3 regions of the Xanthobacter sp. DMC12 genome follow, and region 2 is predicted to be linked to each of the others. Evidence: predicted binding sites of a transcription regulator. Region 2 holds the regulator's gene; each other region holds the start of a gene.

What was found. Region 2 encodes HrcA, which represses chaperone genes, less so after heat shock. Its sites were predicted from a motif close to GTTAGCACTCNCNNNNNGNGAGTGCTAAC; they were not measured.
Region 1: the regulator HrcA is predicted to act here: its motif matches at 1,579-1,607, upstream of groES (co-chaperone GroES).
Region 3: the regulator HrcA is predicted to act here: its motif matches at 2,348-2,376, upstream of groES (co-chaperone GroES).

The regions. Positions count from the first base shown of each region.
Region 1 covers NZ_JBQUYZ010000002.1:490,854-495,763, forward strand. Annotated here, with positions in the region: gene groL (chaperonin GroEL) at 1-1,199, opposite strand, end outside; gene groES (co-chaperone GroES) at 1,244-1,534, opposite strand; gene ACT535_RS10445 (hypothetical protein) at 1,839-2,378, shown strand; gene glsA (glutaminase A) at 2,451-3,440, opposite strand; gene ACT535_RS10455 (NAD(P)H-dependent glycerol-3-phosphate dehydrogenase) at 3,612-4,595, opposite strand; gene tsaD (tRNA (adenosine(37)-N6)-threonylcarbamoyltransferase complex transferase subunit TsaD) at 4,599-4,910, opposite strand, start outside.
Region 2 covers NZ_JBQUYZ010000005.1:127,110-132,019, reverse strand. Annotated here, with positions in the region: gene epmA (EF-P lysine aminoacylase EpmA) at 1-266, opposite strand, end outside; gene efp (elongation factor P) at 458-1,027, shown strand; gene ACT535_RS18420 (response regulator) at 1,154-1,600, shown strand; gene grpE (nucleotide exchange factor GrpE) at 1,618-2,265, opposite strand; gene hrcA (heat-inducible transcriptional repressor HrcA) at 2,385-3,485, opposite strand; gene rph (ribonuclease PH) at 3,643-4,356, shown strand; gene rdgB (RdgB/HAM1 family non-canonical purine NTP pyrophosphatase) at 4,356-4,910, shown strand, end outside.
Region 3 covers NZ_JBQUYZ010000001.1:289,686-294,595, forward strand. Annotated here, with positions in the region: gene groL (chaperonin GroEL) at 166-1,797, opposite strand; gene groES (co-chaperone GroES) at 1,906-2,220, opposite strand; gene ACT535_RS01210 (usg protein) at 2,618-2,896, shown strand; gene ACT535_RS01215 (exopolysaccharide biosynthesis protein) at 3,114-3,716, shown strand; gene queA (tRNA preQ1(34) S-adenosylmethionine ribosyltransferase-isomerase QueA) at 3,748-4,836, shown strand; gene tgt (tRNA guanosine(34) transglycosylase Tgt) at 4,833-4,910, shown strand, end outside.

The DNA of each region.
Region 1 (4,910 bases), on a different contig from region 2:
AGCGCGTCGTCAACGCGGTCCTTCTTCTCCTTCACCTCGACCTCGGTCGAGCCGCCGACGCGGATCACCGCGACGCCGCCCGCGAGCTTGGCCAGACGCTCCTGGAGCTTCTCGCGGTCGTAGTCCGAGGTGGTCTCCTCGATCTGCGCCTTGATCTGGTTCACGCGGGCCTCGATGTCGGCCTTCTCGCCGACGCCGTCCACGATGGTGGTCTTTTCCTTCTCGAGGATGACCTTCTTGGCGCGGCCGAGCTGGGCGAGGGTGACGTTCTCGAGCTTGATGCCGAGGTCCTCGGAGATCACGGTGCCGCCGGTGAGGATGGCGATATCCTCAAGCATCGCCTTGCGGCGATCGCCGAAGCCGGGAGCCTTCACCGCCGCGACCTTCAGGCCGCCGCGCAGCTTGTTGACCACGAGGGTGGCGAGGGCCTCGCCTTCCACGTCCTCGGCGATGATGACGAGGGGACGGCCGGTCTGCACCACGGCCTCGAGGACCGGCAGGATCGGCTGGAGGCCGGAGAGCTTCTTGTCGAAGATCAGCAGGAAGGGCTCTTCCAGGTCGGCGATCATCTTCTCCGCATTCGTGATGAAATAGGGAGAGAGATAGCCACGGTCGAACTGCATGCCCTCGACCACTTCGAGCTCGGTCTCGGCGGTCTTGGCTTCCTCGACGGTGATGACGCCTTCGTTGCCCACGCGCTGCATGGCGCCGGCGATCATCTCGCCGATGGAGGCATCGCCGTTGGCGGAGATGGTGCCGACCTGCGCGACTTCGGCGGACGACGACACCTTCTTGGCGCGGCCCTTGATGTCGGCGATGGCGGCGGCGACGGCGAGGTCGATGCCGCGCTTCAGGTCCATCGGGTTCATGCCGGCGGCGACGGACTTGGCGCCTTCCTTCACGATGGCCTGGGCCAGCACGGTGGCGGTGGTGGTGCCGTCGCCGGCGAGGTCGTTGGTCTTGGAGGCCACCTCACGCACGAGCTGGGCGCCGAGGTTCTCGAACTTGTCCTCGAGCTCGATCTCCTTGGCCACCGACACACCGTCCTTGGTGATGCGGGGGGCGCCGAAGCTCTTCTCGATCACCACGTTGCGGCCCTTGGGACCGAGGGTGACCTTCACGGCGTTGGCGAGGATGTCGACGCCGCGCAGCAGCTTCTCGCGCGCGTCGGAGGAGAACTTTACTTCTTTGGCAGCCATCACGGCCTCCTTATGATTCTGTTTCGCTCAGAAGACGCGCAAGATCACTTGGCGATGACGCCGAGGATGTCGCTTTCCTTCATGATGAGCAGGTCCTGGCCGTCGATCTTGACCTCGGTGCCGGACCACTTGCCGAACAGCACGCGGTCGCCGGCCTTCACGTCGAGGGGGACGAGCTTGCCGCTCTCGTCACGGGCGCCGGCGCCCACCGCGATCACCTCGCCCTCCTGGGGCTTTTCCTTGGCGGTGTCGGGGATGATGATGCCGCCGGCGGTCTTCTGCTCGGCTTCGATGCGCTTGACGACCACGCGGTCGTGCAGAGGACGGAAGGACATGGGTCGTTACCTCTTTCGGGGGAGCGCGAGCCTTGGCCCGCCGTTCTGGCACTCCCGGATGAAGAGTGCCAAGCTCGCCGCGGAGATAAGGGCGCGTCCGCCGGACGTCAAGGCGCGCTGCAGCAATCGAGGAGCTAGCAAAGCGGTAACGAGCCGTGGGATAAGCTCGTGCGGAGCTGGGGCTTGACCGGCGGACGGGGCCGACGTGGACGGCATCGACGCCGACGGCGCAAGCCTTTATGGTCAGGCGACTGCCTGGGTGGTCGCTTTCTTGTTCCAGGCGGCGGGAGGCCTCGGAAAGCACATGACGAAGATGGTTGCGGGATCCAAGTCTGCTTTCGGGCGGTCTGCTTTCGGGCGGTTTGCTTTCGGAAGGCCGCGCGCCGCGCTGGCCGGTGCCGCCCTCACGGTGCTGGCCCTCGGCCTCGCCGGCTGCGAGACGACCCCCTCCGCGCCGCCGCCGGCCGCGCGCCCGGTCTATACCAGCCCGATCCCGCCCGACCGCCTCGTCGGCCGCTGGGGCCTCGCCGCCTATCACCGGCCGGACGACGCCACCCGCACCGAGGCGCAGGCCAAGGCCTCCTGCGGCAACAATCCCTATGTCATTACCGCCGGCACCAATGGCGGCGTAATGATGTATCTCGCCGACGACAACAAGCTGACCGAGCTGGTCTCCAAGCAGGTGGGCAACGGCCCGGTCTATATCGGCCCGCCCGACGACCCGGCCGGCGGCGAGCGCGACCGTCAGGTGGTGCGCTTCGACGGCAATATCCTGGTGCTGCGCTTCGTCGATCCGGAAGTGGCCAAGCGCTACGGCACCATGGTCTACGTGCGCTGCTCGTGACGGGGAGGGGCTTCGCGCCCCTCACGTGGGCTGAGGGTCACCGCCCGAAGGCGGCAAAAACCCCCCAGAAGCTCACCGCCCGAAGGCGGTGAGCATGGCGGACCCCCGGTTGGTGGGGTCGAACACGTGCAGGCCCAGTTCCTCGGCCAGTTCCCGGAAGGCGGCGATGCCGCGCACCGAATTGCCGCGCGCATCGAGGCGCGGTGAATAGGTGGCGATGCCGAGCTGGCGGTTGACCACGCCCAGGATGCCGCCGCCCACCCCGCTCTTGGCCGGCACGCCCACGTCGAACGCCCAGTTGCCGGCGAAATTGTACATCCCGCAGGTGAACATCACGGCGAGCGTGGCCCGCACCGCATCCACCGCGAACACGGTGGTGCGCGTGAGCGGGTCCTCGCCGATGTTGGCCAAAGTCGCCCCCATGCGGGCGAGGTCGCCGGCCGTCACCAGGATGGAGCATTGGCGGAAATAGAGGTCCAGCGTCGCGTCCACGTCGGCGGTAAGTGCTCCGGCGCTGGTGAGCAGGTGGGCGATGCCACGGTTGCGATGGGCGGTCTCGGCCTCCGAGCGGAACACCGCCTCGTCCACCACGAGCCGCCGCCCGGCCGCGGCGGAGAAGCGGTCCAGAACGAAGTCCAGCGCCGCGTCGCCGAGATGCTCCACCAGCAGGCCGGAAACGGTGATGGCCCCGGCATTCACCATGGGATTGAAGGGCCGATTGGTATCGGCATCGAAGACGATGGCGTTGAAGGCATCACCCGAGGGCTCCACGCCGACGCGGGACAGCACCTTTTCGCGCCCCGCCACCTCAAGGGCGAGACAGAAGGCAAATGCCTTCGAAATCGACTGGATGGTGAACGCCACGTCGGCATCTCCGACCGAAACCACCTCCCCCTCCACCGAAACGGCGGCGATGCCGAAGCGGTCCGGGTCCACCAGCGCCAGCTCGGGAATGTAGTCGGCGAGGGCGCCGGAGGTATCGCCGCGGCTGCGCTCGAAGGTGTGGCGCACCACCGTCTCCAGCCCGTAGCCGGGAGCCGCGTGAGCAGGACCCGAATCCATCATCATCCCCCTTGCCGACCGGCGGCGCCGGCCCCACCCCGGCTTTAGCACAAGGCGTGCCACGGCCCGGGGAGCGGCAGCGGAGGGCGAGGACGGTGCGGCCCATGCCGTCAGTGGGAAAGGAAGCCAGTGGGAACGGTGAAGGATGGCCGTGAATGCGCGCGGCCGCCCTCACTCCGCCCGCTGCGGCCGGGCCATCAGCGCCTCGATGGCGCCGTCGATGCCGAGGCGGCCGGCCAGCACGGCGTCCACGGCGGCGCTGACGGGAACGTCCACGCCCTTCGCCGCCGCCATCTCCACCAGCACGCTGGCGGTAAAAGCGCCTTCCGCCAGCTTGCCCGCGCCCGCCTCGCCCGCCCCCAGCGCGCGGCCGAAGGCGAAGTTGCGCGATTGCGGGCCGGAGGTGGTGAGGATGAGGTCGCCGAGGCCGGAGAGGCCGGTGATGGTCTCCGGCCGCGCACCATAGGCGGCGCCGAAGCGCATCAATTCGGCAAAGCCCCGCGCCACAAGAGCGGCGGCGGCGCTCGCCCCCAGCTTGCGTCCGGCGACGATGCCGGCGGCAATCGCCAGAACGTTCTTCGCCGCCCCGCCGATCTCCGCGCCGCGCACGTCAGTGGAGTGGTAGAGCCGCAGTGTGGACGAGCCCAGCGCCTGCGCGAGATCCTTCGCCAGTGCGCCATCGCCCGCCGCCAGCGTCACCGCCGTGGGCAGGCCGGCCGCGACATCGCTGGCGAAGCTGGGGCCGGAGAGCACGGCGGGCCGCGCGCCGGGCAGGGCCTCGGCGATCACCTCGCTCATGAAAGCGCGGGTGCCGCGCTCGATGCCCTTGGCGCAGGAGATGACCGGCATTCCCGCCGGCACGCGGGTGCGCAGATGCCCCAGCGCCTCCCGGCAGGCCTGCGCCGGCACCACCAGCAGCACGGCGTCGCACTCGGCCACACGGTCGAGGTCGGAGACCGGCGAGACGGAGGGATCAAGCGCGATACCCGGCAGATCGGCCCGGTTCTCGCGGGCCGCCGCCATGTCGGCCATGGCCTGCGCATCGCGCCCCCACAGCACCACGTCGCGCCCGGCGCGGGCGGCGGCATTGGCGAGGGCGGTGCCCCAGGCACCGGCCCCCATCACGCCGATGCGGCGAAAGCTTAAACCCGACACCGCTCAGGCCCGCGCCGAGGCCGAGGCGGCGGCCGCCGGATCGAGCGGCCAGCGGGCGCGCGGGCTTACGTCCAGCCGGTCGCGGATGCCACGGGCGAGGCGCTCGGCTCCGGCCCAGGCGATCATGGCGCCGTTGTCTGTGCAAAGCACCGGGGCCGGCATGGCGAAGCGGGTGTTCAGCTCCGCCGCCACCTTGGCGAGGCTCTCGCGGATCATGCCATTGGCGGCGACCCCGCCGGCGACGACCAGAGCGGTCGGGCCACGCCCCAGCCGGTCGCGGAAGGCGCGGGCGCCCGCCCGCACGCGGTCGGCGAT
Region 2 (4,910 bases):
TCGGGAGAGGTGCGCAGATAGAGGCGTCGCGTCGCGCCGTCCGGGCCGATGAGGTCCGTGCCGAAGGCGTGCAGATGGGTCTCGTTGCCGGGAGAGACCTGCAGCGCCGGTGTCTCCACCTCTATGAAGCCGTCCTCTGCGAAGGCGGCACGCAGGGCGGCGGCAATTCGACTGCGGGCGAGCAGGAAGGGGCGGCGATCGGCGTGGACATCCGGCTGCCACCATGCGGAGGAGGGGGGTACGGGCGGGGAACTCGATACCGCCATGATATGGATTCCTCCTTGCGGCCGGTCGGAGCGGCCGGCCACTGCCGCTGCGCGGTTTCGGAAAGACGGGTGCAAGACTGGCGTTGCGCGCCATTATCGCTATGGTGCGCGCCGAACCAGCCAGACGGTGCCGCCGTCCCCCGGTTTTCAATCGGCGCGGCCGCCGCGCATCAGGTCAAGGAAGAGACGACGTGGTCAAGGTTATCGCCAGCACCCTGCGCAAGGGCAACGTGGTCGACATCGACGACAAGCTGTACGTGGTGCTCACCGCCGAGAACATCCACCCCGGCAAGGGCACGCCGGTGACGCAGCTCGACATGCGCCGCATCTCCGACGGCGTGAAGATCTCCGAGCGCTATCGCACCACCGAGCAGGTGGAGCGCGCCTTCGTGGAAGATCGCCCGCACACCTTCCTTTACGAGGATTCCGACGGCTACACCTTCATGAACCCGGAAACCTACGATCAGGTGACCGTGCCGAAGGATGTGATGGGCGACCAGTCGGTCTATCTGCAGGAAGGCATGGAATGCATGCTCTCCACCCATAATGGCGTGCCGATCGCTATCGAGCTTCCGGCCCGCGTGGTGCTGGAGATCGTGGACACCGAGCCGACCGTGAAGGGCCAGACGGCCTCCTCCTCTTACAAGCCCGCCAAGCTCTCCAACGGCGTGCGCACCATGGTGCCGCCGCACATCTCGGCCGGTACCCGCGTCGTCATCATGACCGCCGACGCCTCCTACGTGGAACGCGCGAAGGACTGATCGGGGGGCTTCGCGACGAACCGGAAGGGCGGATTCGACCTTCCGGCGTTCGTTCAACGCCTTGCTGCGGCGCGTGGAACTTTTCCCGCGGCCACTGGTTGAACCCGGACATGCCCCTGAGTGGACATGCAGTCAGCCAAGGCGTTGAAGATGATCTTGTCGGGAAGGCGGGTGCTCGTCGTTGAGGATGAGTACCTCGTGGCACTGGGGCTCGACGACAATCTGAGGTCGCTGGGCTACACCGTGGTCGGGCCGGTCGCGAGCCTCGCCGCCGCGGTCGCGGCCGCGACCTCCGAGCGCATCGACGCTGCCATCCTCGACGTGAATCTGGCCGGCGAGCCGGTCTATCCGGCCGCAGCGGTCCTCGCGGAACGTGGCATTCCCTTCATTTTCTGCTCGGGCTACACGGGCAGCGTGCGCATGCCGGCAGAATTCGCCGATGCGCCGCGCGTGGCCAAGCCCTACACCAGCCGTGTCATCGCCGATGCCCTCGCCGACCTGATCGGAGCGAGCGGTGGTCCGGGCGGCGGAGAGCCCGGGAGGCGGCACGTGTCCGCCTCCAACGACATGTAACTTTCAGAAATCGAGCCTCATGCCGCGCCTGCGGCCTTGCTGGGCTCGGCTTTCGGGCCGCCGCGGGCGACACCGACCATCGCCGGGCGCAGAACGCGTTCGCCGATGACGTAGCCCGCTTGGACGACCTGCACCACGGTGCCGGTGGGGACGCTCGGGTCCGGCACCTCGAACATGGCCTGGTGCAGATTGGGGTCGAACTTCTCGCCCTTCGGCTCGATCTTGCGGATGCCGTGCTTTTCCAGTGCCTTCACGAGGCCGCGCTCGGTCAGCTCCAGTCCGTCCAGCAGCGCCTTGAACCCGCCTTCGGCGGTCGCCTTGGCCTCTGCCTCCACCGAACCCAGGGCACGGGCCAGATCGTCCGCCACGTTCAGGACGTCGCGGGCGAATGAGGCGATGCCGTAGGTCTTGGCGTCCTGGATTTCCTTCTCGGCGCGGCGGCGCACATTCTCCGCCTCCGCGAACGCGCGCAGGAACTTGTCCTTGAGGCTGGCGATTTCCGCTTCCAGGCGCGCCTTGTCGCCCGCGGGGTCGCCGAGGGCGGCATCCGCCATGGCACTCGCTTCCGCCTCGGCGGTTGCCTCGTTCACCTGTGGAGTACCCCGCGCGGCGCCGTTTTCGCTTGCGTCGCCGCCGGTCTCGGGCGTGCGCTTCTGCTCGCTCATCCGGTCACTTCCCCTGCCTTGAGATTCGCCCGAGGTCACATGCCGCCGGGCAAAGGCCAATCGTCCCGGCGCATATCGGGGCGATGGGGCGAAAAATCAAGTCGGGGTGATGCCTCCCCTCACGCCGCGTCCGCCCCCGGCGCGCCCAGCACCCGGCTGACGAGGCGGGCGGTAAAGTCCACCATGGGCACGATGCGCCCGTAATTGAGCCGCGTCGGGCCGATGACACCGAGCACTCCCAGCACGCGCCCCTGCCCGTCGCGGTAGGGCGCGACGATGGTGGAGGAGCCGGAAAGCGAGAACAGCCGGTTTTCCGAGCCGATGAAGATGCGCAGCGCCTGCGCCTCCTCCGCTCGGCCGAGCAGCTCGGAGACCTCGCGCTTGGTCTCGAGGTCGTCGAACAGCAGGCGGATGCGCTCCAGATCTTCCAGCGCGCGCAGGTCTTCCAGGAGCTTCGCCTGCCCCCGCACGATGAGGGTGCGTCCACCCGGCTCGTCGCCCGACCAGGAGGCGAGCCCGGCCTCCACCACGCGGGCGGTCAGGGTGTCAAGGTCGCGGTTCAGCTCGGCGAGGAGGCTGTCCATCTCCTGCCGGGCATCGGAGAGGGTGCGGCCGCGGATGCGTGCGTTGAGAAAATTGGTCGCCTCGGTGAGGGCGGAGACGGGCAGGCCGGCCGGCAGGGTCAGCGCCCGGTTTTCCACCTGCCCGTCCTCGGATACGAGGATGACGAGGGCGCGGCCCGGCTCCAGCGGCACGAACTCCACATGCTTCAGGCGGGGGTCGGTCTTGGTGGCGGTGACGACGCCGGCGCCGCGGGCAAGTCCCGAGAGCAAAGCGGACGCCTCCTGCAGCACGCCTTCCACCGTGGTGGTGCGGGCGGCGGCGAGCACCTGCGTCTCGATATTGGCGCGATCGCGCTCGTTGACGTCGCCCACCTCCATCAGCGCATCCACGAAGAAGCGCAGGCCGCGCTCGGTGGGTAGGCGCCCGGCGCTGGTGTGGGGGGCGTAGATGAGCCCGGCCGCTTCCAGGTCCGCCATCACGTTGCGCACAGAGGCGGGGGAGAGCGTCATGGGGATGAGGCGGGCGATGTTGCGCGAGCCCACCGGTTCGCCGGTGGCGAGGTAACTCTCCACGATCTGCCGGAAAATCTCGCGCGAACGCTGGTCGATCTGCGCGAGGCCGCCGGTCGAGAGGGGCAGGAACGGATCGAGCGCCACGGGTTCAGCCTTCGGACATAAGGATTTCGCTGGCTCTAATGTGTCCCTCGCCGGGGCCGGGTTCAAGCGCTCCGCGGGCTCTGTCGCGTCCCTTGCTTTCCTCCCGGCGCGCGGCGCTCTAAAAGGAGCGCCCATGACGCACAAAGAGGTATCCATCATGCGCCCCAGCAAGCGCGCCCCCGACGAGATGCGCGCGGTGTCCTTTGAACGGGGCGTGATGCGCCACGCGGAAGGCTCCTGCCTCGTGAAGTTCGGCGACACCCACGTCCTCGTCTCCGCGACGCTGGAAGAGCGCCTGCCGCCGTGGCTGAAGGGCCAGGGACGCGGCTGGGTGACGGCGGAATATTCCATGCTGCCCCGCGCCACCCATGACCGCACCCGGCGCGAATCCACCACCGGCAAGCAGTCCGGCCGCACCCAGGAAATCCAGCGCCTGATCGGGCGTTCGCTGCGCTCCGTCACCGATCTCGTGGCGATGGGCGAGAAGCAGATCACCATCGATTGCGACGTGCTCCAGGCCGACGGGGGCACCCGCACCGCCTCCATCACCGGCGCCTGGATCGCGCTTTACGACTGCCTGAGCTGGATGAAGTCCCGCTCCATGATCAAGGAGATGCCGCTCAAGCAGCATCTGGCGGCGGTCTCCTGCGGCATCTATGAGGGCACGCCCGTGCTCGACCTCGACTATGCCGAGGATTCGGTCGCCGAGACCGACGCCAATTTCGTCATGACCGGCACCGGCGGCATCGTGGAGATCCAGGGCACGGCGGAAAAGACGCCGTTCACCCAGGACGAACTGCTCTCGTTGCTCTCGCTCGCGCGTTCGGGCGTGGATCAGCTCGTGTCGCTCCAGAAGCTGGCGATCGGCTGATGGCACGCCAGCTCACCGGGCGGCTCGTGGTGGCCACCCACAATCCCGGCAAGCTCATCGAGATGAAGATGCTGCTGGAGCCCCACGGGGTGGAGGCGGTCTCCGCCGGCGAACTCGGCCTGCCCGAGCCGGAGGAGACCGAGACCACCTTCGAGGGCAACGCCCGCCTCAAGGCGGTCGCGGCGGCCAATGCGGCCCAGCTTCCGGCCTTCGCGGACGATTCAGGCCTCGTGATCGACGCGCTCGGCGGCGCGCCGGGCATCCATACCGCCCGCTGGGCCGGTCCGGATCGCGATTTCGAGATGGCCATGGAGAAGGTGGAGGCCGAACTGCAGAAGGTCGGCGCCACCGATCCCGCGCAGCGCCATGCCCGCTTCGTCTCCGCGCTCTGCATCGCCTGGCCGGATGGACATCTGGAAGAGTTCGAGGGCACCGTCGACGGCACCCTCGTGTGGCCGCCGCGCGGCGCCAAGGGCTTCGGCTATGATCCCATGTTCCTCCCCGAGGGCCATGTGAAGACCTTCGCGGAGATGACGGCGGACGAGAAGCACGGC
Region 3 (4,910 bases), on a different contig from region 2:
GCCGCCCGAGCAAACCGGCTTGCCGGTTTGCGACCTTCTCAAAGAAGCCGGGCGGCGTCAGAGGCTTGCTTTACCTCAGAAGTCCATGCCGCCGCCCGAGCAAACTGGCTTGCCGGTTTGCGACCTTCTCAAAGAAGCCGGGCGGCGTCAGAGGCTTGCTTTACCTCAGAAGTCCATGCCGCCGCCCGGCATGGCCGGGGCGGCCGGGCCGGCCTTCTTGGGCAGCTCGGCGATGAGGGCCTCGGTGGTGATGAGCAGGCCGGACACGGAGGCCGCGTCCTGCAGGGCGGTGCGCACCACCTTGGTGGGGTCGATGATGCCCGACTTCACCATGTCCACATATTCGCCGGTCTGGGCGTTGTAGCCGAAGGTGTAGTCGTTGGACTCGAGGATCTTGCCCACCACGACGGAGCCGTCGTCGCCGGCGTTCTGCACGATCTGGCGCGCCGGGGCCTGGATGGCGCGGCGGACGATCTCGATGCCGGTCTTCTGGTCGGCGTTGTCGACCTTCAGGCCGTCGAGCACCTTGATGGAGCGCAGCAGGGCGACGCCGCCGCCGGGGACGATGCCTTCTTCCACCGCAGCGCGGGTGGCGTGCAGGGCGTCGTCAACGCGATCCTTCTTCTCCTTCACCTCGACCTCGGTCGAGCCGCCCACGCGCACCACGGCGACGCCGCCGGCGAGCTTGGCGAGGCGCTCCTGGGCCTTCTCGCGGTCGTAGTCGGAGGTGGTGGTCTCGATCTGCGCGCGGATCTGGGCGATGCGCGCCTCGATGTCGGCCTTCTCGCCAGCGCCGTCGACGATCGTGGTGTTCTCCTTCTCGATCACCACCTTCTTGGCGCGGCCGAGCATGGAGAGGTTCACGCTGTCGAGCTTGATGCCGACTTCCTCGGAGATCACGGTGCCGCCGGTCAGGATCGCGATGTCCTGCAGCATGGCCTTGCGGCGATCGCCGAAGCCGGGGGCCTTCACCGCAGCCACCTTCAGGCCGCCGCGCAGCTTGTTCACCACGAGGGTGGCGAGGGCCTCACCTTCCACGTCCTCGGCGATGATCAGCAGCGGACGGGCCGACTGCACCACCGCCTCGAGCACGGGCAGCAGTTCCTGCAGGCCGGCGAGCTTCTTCTCGTTGATGAGGATGTAGGGCTCCTCGAACTCAACGCGCATCTTCTCCGCATTGGTGATGAAGTAGGGAGAGAGATAGCCGCGGTCGAACTGCATGCCTTCCACGACATCCAGCTCGGTCTCGGCGGTCTTGGCTTCCTCGACGGTGATGACACCCTCGTTGCCGACCTTCTTCATCGCCTCGGCGAGGAACTTGCCGACCTCGGCGTCGCCGTTGGCGGAGATGGTGCCGACCTGGGCGATCTCGTCGTTGGAGGTGACCTTGCGCGAGTTGGCGGCGAGGTCCTTCACGATGGCGTCCACGGCGACGTCGATGCCGCGCTTCAGGTCCATCGGGTTCATGCCGGCGGCAACCGCCTTGGCGCCTTCCTTCACGATGGCCTGGGCAAGCACGGTGGCGGTGGTGGTGCCGTCGCCGGCGAGGTCGTTGGTCTTGGAGGCGACCTCACGCACGAGCTGGGCGCCGAGGTTCTCGAACTTGTCCTCGAGCTCGATCTCCTTGGCCACCGACACACCATCCTTGGTGATACGGGGGGCGCCGAAGCTCTTCTCGATCACCACGTTGCGGCCCTTGGGACCCAGGGTGACCTTCACGGCGTTGGCGAGGATGTCGACGCCGCGCAGAACCTTGTCGCGCGCGTCTACGGAGAATTTCACGTCCTTGGCAGCCATGGGGCGTGCTCCTTCAGATTGGGACGATTAAATGGGATTGGCGAACGCCGCGGGACCGGGCGCCTCGGGCAGCCACGGTCCTGCGACCGAAATTCAGGCCGCCTGAGATCAGGCCGCCTTCTTGGCGCCGGCCGCGTTCTCGATGACGCCGAGGATGTCGCTCTCCTTCATGATGAGGAGATCCTGGCCGTCGATCTTCACTTCGGTGCCGGACCACTTGCCGAACAGCACGATGTCGCCGGCCTTGACGTCGAGCGCCACCAGTTCGCCCTTCTCGTTGCGGGCGCCGGGGCCGACCGCGACGACTTCGCCCTGCTGCGGCTTCTCCTTGGCGGTGTCGGGGATGATGATGCCGCCGGCCGACTTCTGCTCGGCCTCGATGCGCTTGACGACCACGCGGTCGTGCAGGGGACGGAAACCCATAGGGAAACCTCCGGTTCGATGTTGTCCATCGGGGTTGCCTGTTTTGAAGGCGCCGGGAACCCCTCCACCCGGCCCGACCGCGATCTAAGGGCGCCCATTTCGGGCCGCAAGGGGTCGGCTCAAAAAATTTAGCACTCAGGGGAACGGAGTGCTAGCGGCCGTTATTCTGCCAGCTTGCAGCGAAAGCGCCGCCTTGAAGGGTCGCTGCGCTGCCGCGCCCGCCGCCCGGGCAGCGGCTGTCAGCAGTCCTGTGCGAAGGCTGCTAGAGCATTGTTTTTGCAGACGGAAACCAATCTTTAGCCTTGGCGTTGGCAAAGTGTGTAGCCGACAATGAAGTGTCCGGTCCCGTCTTCCCCCTTCCTGATGGCAGCGGGGCCGCGGATTGGAGGTGTGACCCATGGTTTCCAAGGTGTCGCTTGACTTCGTCCTGCAGATGGAAGGCTACGGCCTCGCCACGGCCGAGATCCTATATCGCATGCCCGACCACCCCGGCCTGCTCCAGACCTTTCTCTGGCAGGAGTACGACCTTTGCCCGCGCTTTCCGGAGCTGAACAAGTTCCTGGAATTCTGGCAGCGCGAGATCGAGGGGCGGCTGCATTCGGTGCGGGTCGCCCATTCCGGCCTCATCAAGCCCGCAGAACTGCGGTCCGTGGACGGAATGTTCCTTTTGAACTGATCTGGACCATTCTCCCACGTCCGGGGGTTTCCGTATCGGTCAACGGGCTTTATGATTTTCGACGGGCGGTGAGGACATGCACGTCCCCGCGGGGGTGGGGCGTGCATGTCCGCTCAATTTGCCAGTGCGTATCTGTCGTAGCGTCAGATTTGCGCGGCCGTGCCCTGCCACCGCCGTTTTCGGGTTGTAGCTGAAGCGTCCACGTCATGAGGGCGCCTTGGACCATCGCACCCCACGAACCTCCGAGCTCCTGGCCGCAGTGCTCGCGTCGCAGGAACAGGATCAGGTCGCCATCGGCGATCTCGTCAATGCCTTGCGAAACCGCGCCTTCGGCATCCTCTTCCTCATTTTCGGCATTCCCAACTGCATCCCTATGCCGCCCGGCATCCCGGTGGTGTGCGGCATCATCCTGGGCCTCATCGGCCTGCAGATGATGCTGGGGCGGCAGGAACTATGGCTGCCGGAACGGATCGCCCGCCGCACCTTCTCCCGCGCGATGCTGGAGTCGATCGTCACCCGCTCACGTCCCTGGATCGAGCGGTTCGAGCGCATCTCGCGGCCGCGCCTGGAAGAGTTCGCCGGCCCTACGGCGCGGCGGGTTGTGGGCGCGACGGTGGTGGTACTGGGCTTCATCCTGATCCTGCCCATCCCCTTCCTCGGCAATCTTCCGCCGGGATTTGCCGTGTGCATCTTCGGCCTCGGCCTCGTGGAGCGGGACGGCCTCGTCATCCTCGCTGGCTTCGGCGCGACGATCCTGGGCCTGATGGTGACAGCGCTGATGAGTTGGGCCATCTACCAGGGCGCCATCGCCATCTTCTGAGCCGTTGCCCTCTCCATGTCTGCCTTTCCCCATGCGCGTTGACGCCTTCGACTTCCACCTTCCGGAGGACCGCATCGCCCTGCGCCCCGCCGAGCCGCGCGACACGGCGCGCATGCTCGTCGTCCGCCCGGGCGCAGCGCCAGAGCTGGACGACCGCAGCGTGCGCGACCTGCCGGACTTCCTGCGGCCCGGCGATGCGGTGGTGGTGAACGACACCCGCGTCATCCCCGCCGCGCTGGAAGGCGTTCGCTCCCGCGAGGGCGGCTCGGACGTGGCTGTGGAGGCGACCCTCATCAAGCGCCTCGCGCCCGACCGCTGGCGCGCCTTTGCTAAGCCCGGCAAGCGCCTGCGGGTCGGCGACCGCATCCGCTTCGGCGGCGAGGGCGGCGCCTGCCTGCTCGGTACGCTCGACGCCACCGTGGCGGGCAAGGAAGAGGACGGCTCCATCGTCCTCGCCTTCGATTTCGCCGGAGAGGTGCTGGACGATGCGGTGGCCGCCGTTGGCCACATGCCGATCCCGCCCTATATCGCCGCCCGGCGCCACGAGGATGCGCGGGACAAGGACGACTATCAGACCCTGTTCGCCCGGGTCGCCGGCTCGGTGGCGGCGCCCACCGCGAGCCTTCATTTCACGCCCGACCTCCTCGCCCGCATGGCCGCCGCCGGCGCGACCCTCCACAAGGTGACGTTGCATGTGGGCCCCGGCACTTTCCTGCCGGTGAAGGCGGAGGACACCACCGGCCACACCATGCACGCGGAGTGGGGTGAGGTGACACGTGAGACGGCGGACGCCCTCAATGCGGTGAAGGCGAACGGCGGGCGCATCTTCACCATCGGCTCCACCTCCACCCGGCTGATCGAGAGCGCGGCGGGAGAGGACGGCCTCATCCGCCCCTTCGTGGGGGAGACGGACATCTTCATCACCCCCGGCTACCGTTTCCGCGCGGTGGACGCGATGCTCACCAACTTCCACCTCCCGCGCTCGACGCTGGTGATGCTGGTGGCGGCCTTCATCGGACATGAGGCGCAGAAGCGCGCCTATGCCCATGCGATCGCGGAAAATTACCGCTTCTATTCCTATGGCGATGCGTGCCTGCTTCTGCCACAAGGCGGCGCATGACGTCCAACACGCCTGCCGACACCTTCTCCTTCACCCTCTCCGCCACCGACGGCGCCGCCCGCACCGGCTACGTC